Regions from separate parts of the Alicyclobacillus hesperidum subsp. aegles genome, predicted to be linked through region 2. Evidence: riboswitches for the same ligand, from Rfam matches in the RefSeq annotation. Region 2 holds a riboswitch; the other holds the start of a gene.

Region 1 (4,213 bases), on a different contig from region 2:
ACATGTCCGCAACGAGAGGCGCCGTGGTCTTTGGCAACGCTCGCCACTGCGTCCCGTAAATGGTATTGTTCGACGTAATATGAACATACCGCAACGACGGGTCATCTCCTGCAATCGATGTAGGAATGTCCCGATAACCGCCCTGTTTGGCCCAATCGTCGATCAGCAACTCGCCGTAGCGCCCGGCTTCATCTGCCGCCTTCTGCGACCATGATCCGGTCAACACGTATAGTGCCTTCTCGCCCGGTTTCAGAAAATTCATCGGCAACATCGCGAATTGCAAGCTCGCGCCGCCTTGTAAAAACAACACCTGATAGCCATCAGGGATGCCAAGCAGTCGCCGCAGGCGTGTTTGGGCATCGTTGTGAATGGCTTCATACTCCGCGCTACGATGGCTGAATTCCATGACGCTCATGCCCGTCCCGCTGTAATTGGGGAGCTCTGCTTGAATGCGCTCGAGTACCGGCAACGGTAAGGCTGCTGGCCCTGCGTTAAAGTTGTCCGCTCGTTTCACGAACTCCACTCCTCTATCTGTCGTTCTTACCACACGATACGACCGGTCTATCGACCGCCATCGGACTTACAGTTCAATCGCACGCACCATGCGGATTCCATCATGGGAAGCAATCTCGTCGATCACGTTGTTTGGCACGCTCTTGTCCACAGTGAGCAGCATAACCGCCTCGCCGCCCGTTTCGCGACGTCCCACCTGCATACCGGCAATATTGATTTGTGCATCGCCGAGCAACGTCCCAATGCGCCCGATCATACCAGGCTTATCTTCATGCCGCGTATAGACCAAGATGCCCTCAATTGGCATGTCGATGGGATAGCCGTCAAGTTCGACAATGCGCGGCCCAGATTCGCTGTACAGGGTGCCAGAGACACGGTGGCTACCCGCGTCGGTGGCAAATGAAATGGAAATCTCATTCGTATACACGCGCCCGCGCGACTCACGTACCTCTTGCACGCGCAAGCCAGCATCCTCCGCGTAGCGCAAAGCGTTGACGTAGTTCACTTCACCGCTGTATTGGAAGCCGAAAAAGCCCTTAAGTACCGTGCGCGTCAAATATCCGCCATCTGGATCAGCCGCATCGCCTGCGTATGTGACTGTCATCTGCGACGGCGCTCCTTGTGCGAGTTGCGCGGCAAACAAACCGAGTTGCTCCGCAAGAGCCAAATATGGCGCCAAGCGCTCTTTCTGTCGCGGGCTTAGACTCGGGAGATTGACCGCATGTTCGAAGGTGTCATCGCGAAGAACCTGGACAATTTCCTCCGCCACTTGAATAGCTACGTTTTCCTGTGCCTCAACGGTCGAGGCGCCAAGATGTGGCGTCAGGATTACATTCTCACATTGACGCAACGGATGATCTAAAGCGAGCGGTTCACTCTCGAACACGTCAATGGCCGCACCTGCTACCTTGCCAAGCCGCAAAGCATCCGCTAACGCACGCTCATCGATGATGCCGCCCCGGGCACAGTTGATAATCCGCACCCCTTCTTTCATCATCGCTATCTTCCCTGCGTCGATCATGTGGTGCGTCTCTTTTGTTAGCGGTGTGTGGACTGTGATAAAATCGGCTGCTCGAATGGCCGAATCGAGATCCGATTTTTGTACACCGAGGCTCTGTGCCCGATCTTCGGTCAAAAACGGATCGTACCCTAGCACCGTCATGCCAAAGACCTTGGCACGCTTTGCCACTTCCGTGCCAATGCGACCCATTCCAAGAATGGCGAGGGTCTTTCCGCGAAGTTCGACGCCCACCCACTTTTTTCGATTCCAGTTGCCCGCGAGCAAGTCCCGATTGGCCGCCGGAATGTGGCGTGCAAGGCTGATCATCATGGCGAAGGTGTGTTCGGCGGCGGCAATTGTGTTGCCGTCCGGCGCATTAATGACGAGAATGCCACGGCGCGTGGCAGCCTCGAGATCGATATTGTCGACACCGACACCAGCTCTGCCAATCACCTTCAACCGCTTCGCAGCAGCAATCACCTGCTCTGTGACAGTCGTCTGCGAGCGGACGACGAGTGCGTCCGCGTCTGCAATCGCAACAAGCAACTCAGATGGAGAAAGTCCCGTCTGGACATCGACAGTGGCATCAGGCAAGGTCGACAACACATCAATACCAGCGCTTGAAATGTCATCCGTTACAAGAATTTTCGTCGTCATTCGAATTCTCCTTACCACTCCGGCATGTACAGCAACGGCCGCTGAGACTTTTACGCAGAACGCGTCAAAGTGCCCAGGCGGCCGGCAACTGTATACATCGCACTCCCCTGTGGTCATTCCCACAATCCGCCAGTCATGCGACGTCCGTGTCTATCTGTACTCTCAATGCAACGATGAATCAAGAATAACACATGCGCTCACTTTCGCACAATACAGACTACTGTGGACCACTCGGATTCAACATGGGCAACGTGCATGAAAAAGTAGGCCGCGTCTTGGGCCTGCTTATAGCCATAAAGGGCTCAGTGTACTGGGTGCAGGTGCATGACCGTGATAGCGGCACCCTCGTAATTCCAGATTGATGGAGAGATATACGCGTTACTGGCCGATGGCCAATTCGTGTACTTGCTTGTGTTGTATTCATACCATGTCGCGCCATACATCAATGGAATGGTCGGCAATTGTTCGGCGACGATTTGCTCCACCTTATAGATGTCCTGTTTCTGACGAGCCGCGTTGGTCGTCTGAGCGAAATCTTCCAAAGCCTGATTTACGCCCGGGTTGTTAAACTGCATCCAATCGGCGTCTCCATGCGGATCGTAATTTTCCTGGTACACATAGTATGGATTTGGACCACCATAGGCTGCATTGATGGCCAATTGGAATTGATGGGACGAGAGTTGCGTTTGGTAAGCACTGTCCGTGACCTCGTGGACGTTGACCTGGATACCGACCTGCTTTAACTGGTTTGCGATGAGCGCAGCATCCGTGTCTTCGTCCGACCACCCGGATACAACAATCAGGGTAAAGCTGAGCGGTTTCCCACTCGGAGAGACAAAAATACCTTGAGCGTTCTTCTTATAGCCAGCCTTCTTCAACAAGGCGACAGCTCCGGCGGGATTATACGTAAACGATTTGTCCTGTGCCGGCAAGTTTGGATCTTGCCAAGAGCTCATGTTATAGGGAACGGCATCAGGTTCCGCCGGCTTGTCATAGCCATATTCGCCTTTGGTTGCAAGAACATTACGATTGATAGCCATACTCATGGCTTGCCGAACGACGGTCTGGCTTAAGAGAGGGTTTTTCAAATCAACGGACAAATTGAGGGTGACGCCAAGCGGGAACCAGTAATGGTTGTTCGGACTTTTTGCGGCGTAGGCCTGCTGGATACCGGGCATGAACACGGCGGTCCAATCGATTTGGCCTTGAATCATAGCCAGGTTCGCACTTTCATTAGAGTTGAAAGACGGGAAATTGAGCTCTGGAACAGGTGGTTTACCTCGATAGTAATTGGCGTTCGCCTTCAGCTTGTAATCTTGTGGAGAGAATGTGTCGAGAACATAGGGACCCGTGCCAATCGGTTTCGTGACGGTTACTTTTGTCGGATCGGTGATCTTGGACCAAATGTGTTCCGGCACAATGTACGTCCCTAAGACATACTCCAGACCAAACGGGATATTAGGGTGTTTAAATGTGAAGACCACGGTATCTCTACCCTTCGCAGCAACACTTGCAAGCTGCGTCCACACGCCGTTGGTGTCTGCCGAAGAGTACTTCTTCAATAAGTCAAAGGTGAAAACTACATCCTGTGACGTAAATGCCTGTCCATCTGTCCATTTCGCCTTCGGGTTGAGCGAGACGGTTAGGGTCTTATTGCCATTGCTCCATTTGTAGGAATCCCCCAGAACACTCCACATCTTCCCGGTCTGCGTATCATAGTAGAACAGCGTTTCATAGATGAATCCAAAGGTACCGTAGTCACTGGTGACCGCAAACGGATTAAAATTGTCCGCAAACGTTCCAGATGGAGTTGGTACAATCGTCAATGGTTGCCCTTGGCTCACGGCTGTCGATGCAGCCTTCACCGGTGCCACCGAAGCTGCTGCCGACTGTTGTGACGAACAACCAGCAAGTGCGCTGATACACCCAAGTGCAAGAACTGCAGAAACGCCTTTCTTCCAGGTAACCGTCATCACAATCCCTCCCAAATCATTGAAACCAGTAGAACGGTCCGTCTCTCACGGCTATCCAACGATGAACGAG
Region 2 (4,213 bases):
CAATCGATTGTGGCACGCAATGTCGATCCGCTCGATGCGGCGGTCATCACGATTGGCCGCCTCGAGTCTGGCACGAAGCAGAATATCATCGCTGGCAAGGCGCGGCTTGAGGGGACGATTCGCGCACTGGCGGCGGCTACGATGCCACGCATCAAACAGCGGATTGAGGCCTTGGTGGCGGGTATCGGTGAAATGTTTGGCTGCGCGACCGAAATCGACTACGGTGCAAATTATTATCAGGTCTTTAACGATGAGGAACTGACGCAATCGTTTATGGACTTTGTCAGCAGACGAGATTTAGCCGTCGTGCGCGAGGTGCCGGCGGCGATGACCGGCGAGGACTTTGGGTATTTCTTGAAGGAGATTCCCGGTTTCTTGTTTTGGTTGGGCGCGTCGACGCCGTACGGACTGCACCATGAAAAAATGCTGCCCGACGAACGGTGCATCGATACGGCGCTGCGCGTCCTTATCCCGTATTTCAGCGAGCGCGGCTACCGCTGATTCGATGAATGCATACTCGTCGCGGGCGTTGCACTCACATCCAATGTTCGATGAAGTACCGGTGCACGCTCGACAGCATGACGAGGATGGCAAGTAGGGCAAAAATCACGGCGCCAACGGCGACTTGCGTTTTTCTCGACTTGGATCGCATCGCTTCGCCCCCAACCGGATCAGAATTCGGGCTTAGCTTGAGCCAACCCCACGCGTTTCATACGCAGGGGTTGGCTTTTTTGCGGTCACGCCCGGCGTTCTTTGGCGACAAAGGCCTCGATGCGGCGAAGCGCTTCGCGCAGCATTTCGGGATCACATGCGTACGAAAGGCGGACATGCCCCTCGCCATACGGACTGAAAGCGTCGCCTGGAACGACGGCGACACCTGCCTCGGCGAGCAATCGGTGTGCGATGTTCTCTGACGTGTCGCCCAGCGCAAGGGCGAAGGCGGGAAATGCGTAAAACGCACCGTCCGGGCGCACGAGTGGGATCTCCATGGCGGTAAACGCGGCGACGACGAGATCGCGATTGTTGCGATACAACTCGCGCATCGGACGGGCGTCGTCAGCCCCTTCGGTCAGCGCGGCGAGCGCAGCGCGTTGGCTGATGGAGGACGCACAACTGACGCCATATTGGACAACCTTAGCCATCTCCGCGGCCACGTGTGCGGGTGCAAACGCGAAGCCAATGCGCCAACCGGTCATACTGTGTGATTTGGACAGGCCGTGGATGACGATGGTGCGCTCGCGCATGCCGGGAAGCAAAGCGACGCTTTGCAGATGGCCGGCAAATTGCAGTTCGCAGTATATCTCGTCCGATATCACCCACACCTTGGTGTCGGCCAGCACCTCTGCCAGGGCCTGCAACCGCTCAAAGGGATAAACGACGCCGGTCGGGTTGACCGGGGACGCGAGGATGACCATCCGCGTGCGCGGCGATATAGCCCGCCGCAGCGCTTCTGGTGTGAGCAACAGCCCGTCTTGTCGCGTATCGACGTAGACCACCCGGGCACCGAGCAGTTTGACGATACCCTCATAGCCCGGATAGGCAGGTGCGGGAATGATGACTTCGTCGCCCGGCTGCACAAGCGTGCGCATGGCGACATCAAGCGCGTGCGTCGCCCCGACGGTGACGAGTATTTCCGTTGCGGGATCGTAATCGAGACCTACGAGACGGCGATAATAAGCCGCGGCGGCTTCGCGCAACGCCAGTGTGCCGCGATTTGGCGTATAGCCCGTATCGCCCTCTGCGATGGCCTCTTGCGCGGCAATCCGAATGTGTTCGGGCGTTGGCAAGTGCGGCTGGCCAATGGTCAGCGACAAGGCATTCGGATACTTGGCGACGAGCTCAGAAAACTTGCGAATCCCCGAAATCTGAATGGCTTGTGTGCGCGATTGAAACTCCACGTCAAATCCTCCTTCGCGGCAGTTGTGCCGGCATCTGGCCGTGCGGGGCGCTTGCAGGCCGCCGCGATCGCTGTTATATTCACTGTGGATAGCGTAACACGAAACTTCAATCACAGCGCTGTGTAACTGGCGGCTTTGCGTGGAGCACCACGAGGAAGCACAGCGAAAACAGTCGACCGCCTGGGCAGAACGTTACCCAGGCGGTCTTTTGCGTATATACAGGCATACTGAACATAGACAAACGCGGATACGTTTGCAGGAGGGGTAGACATGGCAGAACAGTTACTTGGTCGGCCGGTCGCATTGGCGCTCAGTGAGGACGTTGCCGCTGAGGCCGCGATTTGGCAAGCTCGTGGCATTCAACCGAAGCTGGTTACGCTGCTCGTCGGCGATGATCCCGCGTCCAGCGTCTATGCTGCACAAAAGCGGCGCACGGCAGAGCGCCTTGGCGTCGAATTCGAGATTGTTCGCTTGCCACAAACGTGCGACACACATGAGCTCATTCGCCGCATCGAGGCGTTGAACGCCGATCCGCTGGTCCACGGCATCATGATTGAGATGCCCTTGCCTGGTGATGTCGATGTGCAACGAGTCGTCAGCGCGATCGACGCCCTGAAAGACGTCGATGGCCTCTCCCCATGCCACTCCATTGCCAAACCCACGCCGGAGGCCGCCCTGTACCCGGCCACGCCACTCGCCTGCATTCGCCTGTTGAAGCACTATGGTTACAAGCTTCAAGGTGCCGACGTCACGCTGGTCGGCTGCGGCCAGACAGTTGGCTTGCCGCTGTTGCACCTGCTCATCGCCGAAGGTGCAACCGTCGCTGCATGTCACGAATTCACACGCGATGTCAAAAGTCACTTGCAAAATAGCGAGATCGCCATCGTGGCTGTCGGTAAAGGTGGCTTGTTGCATGGGGAGATGGTTCACGGAGGCCTGACTGTCGTTGACGTCGGCATTTCGCAGGGCGAAGACGGCGAGGTACAGGGCGATCTCGCTCCCGAAGCGGCGCCCTTGACCAAGGCCTACACACCCACGCCTGGCGGCGTCGGAACTGTAACAACCGTGCAGATCTTTGCCAACCTCATGCATGGCATGAAGCTACAGCACGATGCTGGCATGCTATAAACGATGGCACAGATTTTTTCACGGTCGGCCAGTTGACCCAAGCAACCGCCGCCACAGCAGACGACCGGCCATCGGCGCCGCAATTCGGAACAGGGCGTTTCGCATATGGATCATGCCTTGATTTTGCCACTGCATGACATCGCCAAACTGCCGTGTCACATAAGCCATCTCGCGAACCCTCCTTCGTCGCTGGGCTGCATAGATGCGAAACGCTGCCGGGGAGACACCGACATTTCGTACGGCGCGCAACCACGTCGCAGCGTCCTCCACCGCCAACGCGCCGCCAAATCCCAGATTCGGCGTGATGGCGTGTGCCGCATCACCCATGAGCACGATGCGCCCCTGGGCCAGCGGGCAGCCTGGTGGGAGGTCCTGCACACGGTGGCGCAAGACATCTGCGTCCGGCGTTGCCGCGATGCATGCGCGCACGGGCGGCGGGAAACCAGCGAAAAGCCGCCGCGCAACGTCCCAACCAGCATCCTGACCGCCGAGGAGCCGATCATTCACCGTCGCGAACCAGTAGGTTGCATGCGGCGAAATGGATGCATAGCCAAAGCGCACACCCTCTCCCCAGTACTCCCACATGGTTGCCGGATCGACCACAGGTCCCTGGGCAATCCCACGCCATGCCATATAGCGCGTCGGCCGCGGTTGTACGGGACAAATATCGTGTCGGGCTTGCGAATGAATGCCATCCGCGATAACAGCCGCATCATAGGCGAGCCTGCCGCGCGATCCCTCGACCATCACACCATCTGTCTGCGCAAAGACCCTTTGCACGCGTGCGCGAGCGATTGTCGGCCGCAAAAGCGCTTTATACATGGCAAACAGCAAAACATCGCGCCTGACACAGACCGGAAAGTATCCATGCTGTTTGCGCATCCAAACAAGCGGCAACTCGTACAACACCGCCCCCCGCTCCGTTGCAATTCCCCCGTGGGTAATGGCGTTCGCTGCAAGTCCGCTACCCAAATCGCGCATGCCAAGCTCGCTCAAGGCGCGAAGAGCGTTTGGCCACAGCGTGATTGCCGCGCCACCAGCCAATGGATCTGCGGCTGCATCGAAAAGTTGAAACTCGACATCAAGCTGCCGACACGCAAGTCCCGCGGCGAAGCCCGCAATGCCCGCCCCGATAATTGCCACGCGAGCCGTCAAGGTTCACCCCTCCCGCAATTGCTGATGGGCCG

The links. A riboswitch is a leader RNA that binds a small molecule or an ion and turns the genes downstream of it on or off. The one in region 2 is predicted to bind ZMP and ZTP.
Region 1: linked by a shared signal. The riboswitch ahead of serA (phosphoglycerate dehydrogenase) and the one ahead of QMF38_RS10310 (bifunctional 5,10-methylenetetrahydrofolate dehydrogenase/5,10-methenyltetrahydrofolate cyclohydrolase) in region 2 are both predicted to bind ZMP and ZTP.

The regions. Positions count from the first base shown of each region.
Region 1 covers NZ_BSBJ01000007.1:137,897-142,109, forward strand. The annotation lists gene serC (3-phosphoserine/phosphohydroxythreonine transaminase) at 1-514, opposite strand, end outside; gene serA (phosphoglycerate dehydrogenase) at 581-2,170, opposite strand; ZMP/ZTP riboswitch at 2,235-2,317, opposite strand; gene QMF38_RS06180 (ABC transporter substrate-binding protein) at 2,473-4,143, opposite strand.
Region 2 covers NZ_BSBJ01000049.1:126,634-130,846, reverse strand. The annotation lists gene QMF38_RS10320 (N-acetyldiaminopimelate deacetylase) at 1-501, shown strand, start outside; gene QMF38_RS10315 (aminotransferase class I/II-fold pyridoxal phosphate-dependent enzyme) at 738-1,898, opposite strand; ZMP/ZTP riboswitch at 2,011-2,091, shown strand; gene QMF38_RS10310 (bifunctional 5,10-methylenetetrahydrofolate dehydrogenase/5,10-methenyltetrahydrofolate cyclohydrolase) at 2,169-3,026, shown strand; gene QMF38_RS10305 (FAD-dependent monooxygenase) at 3,045-4,181, opposite strand; gene QMF38_RS10300 (ABC transporter permease) at 4,185-4,213, opposite strand, start outside.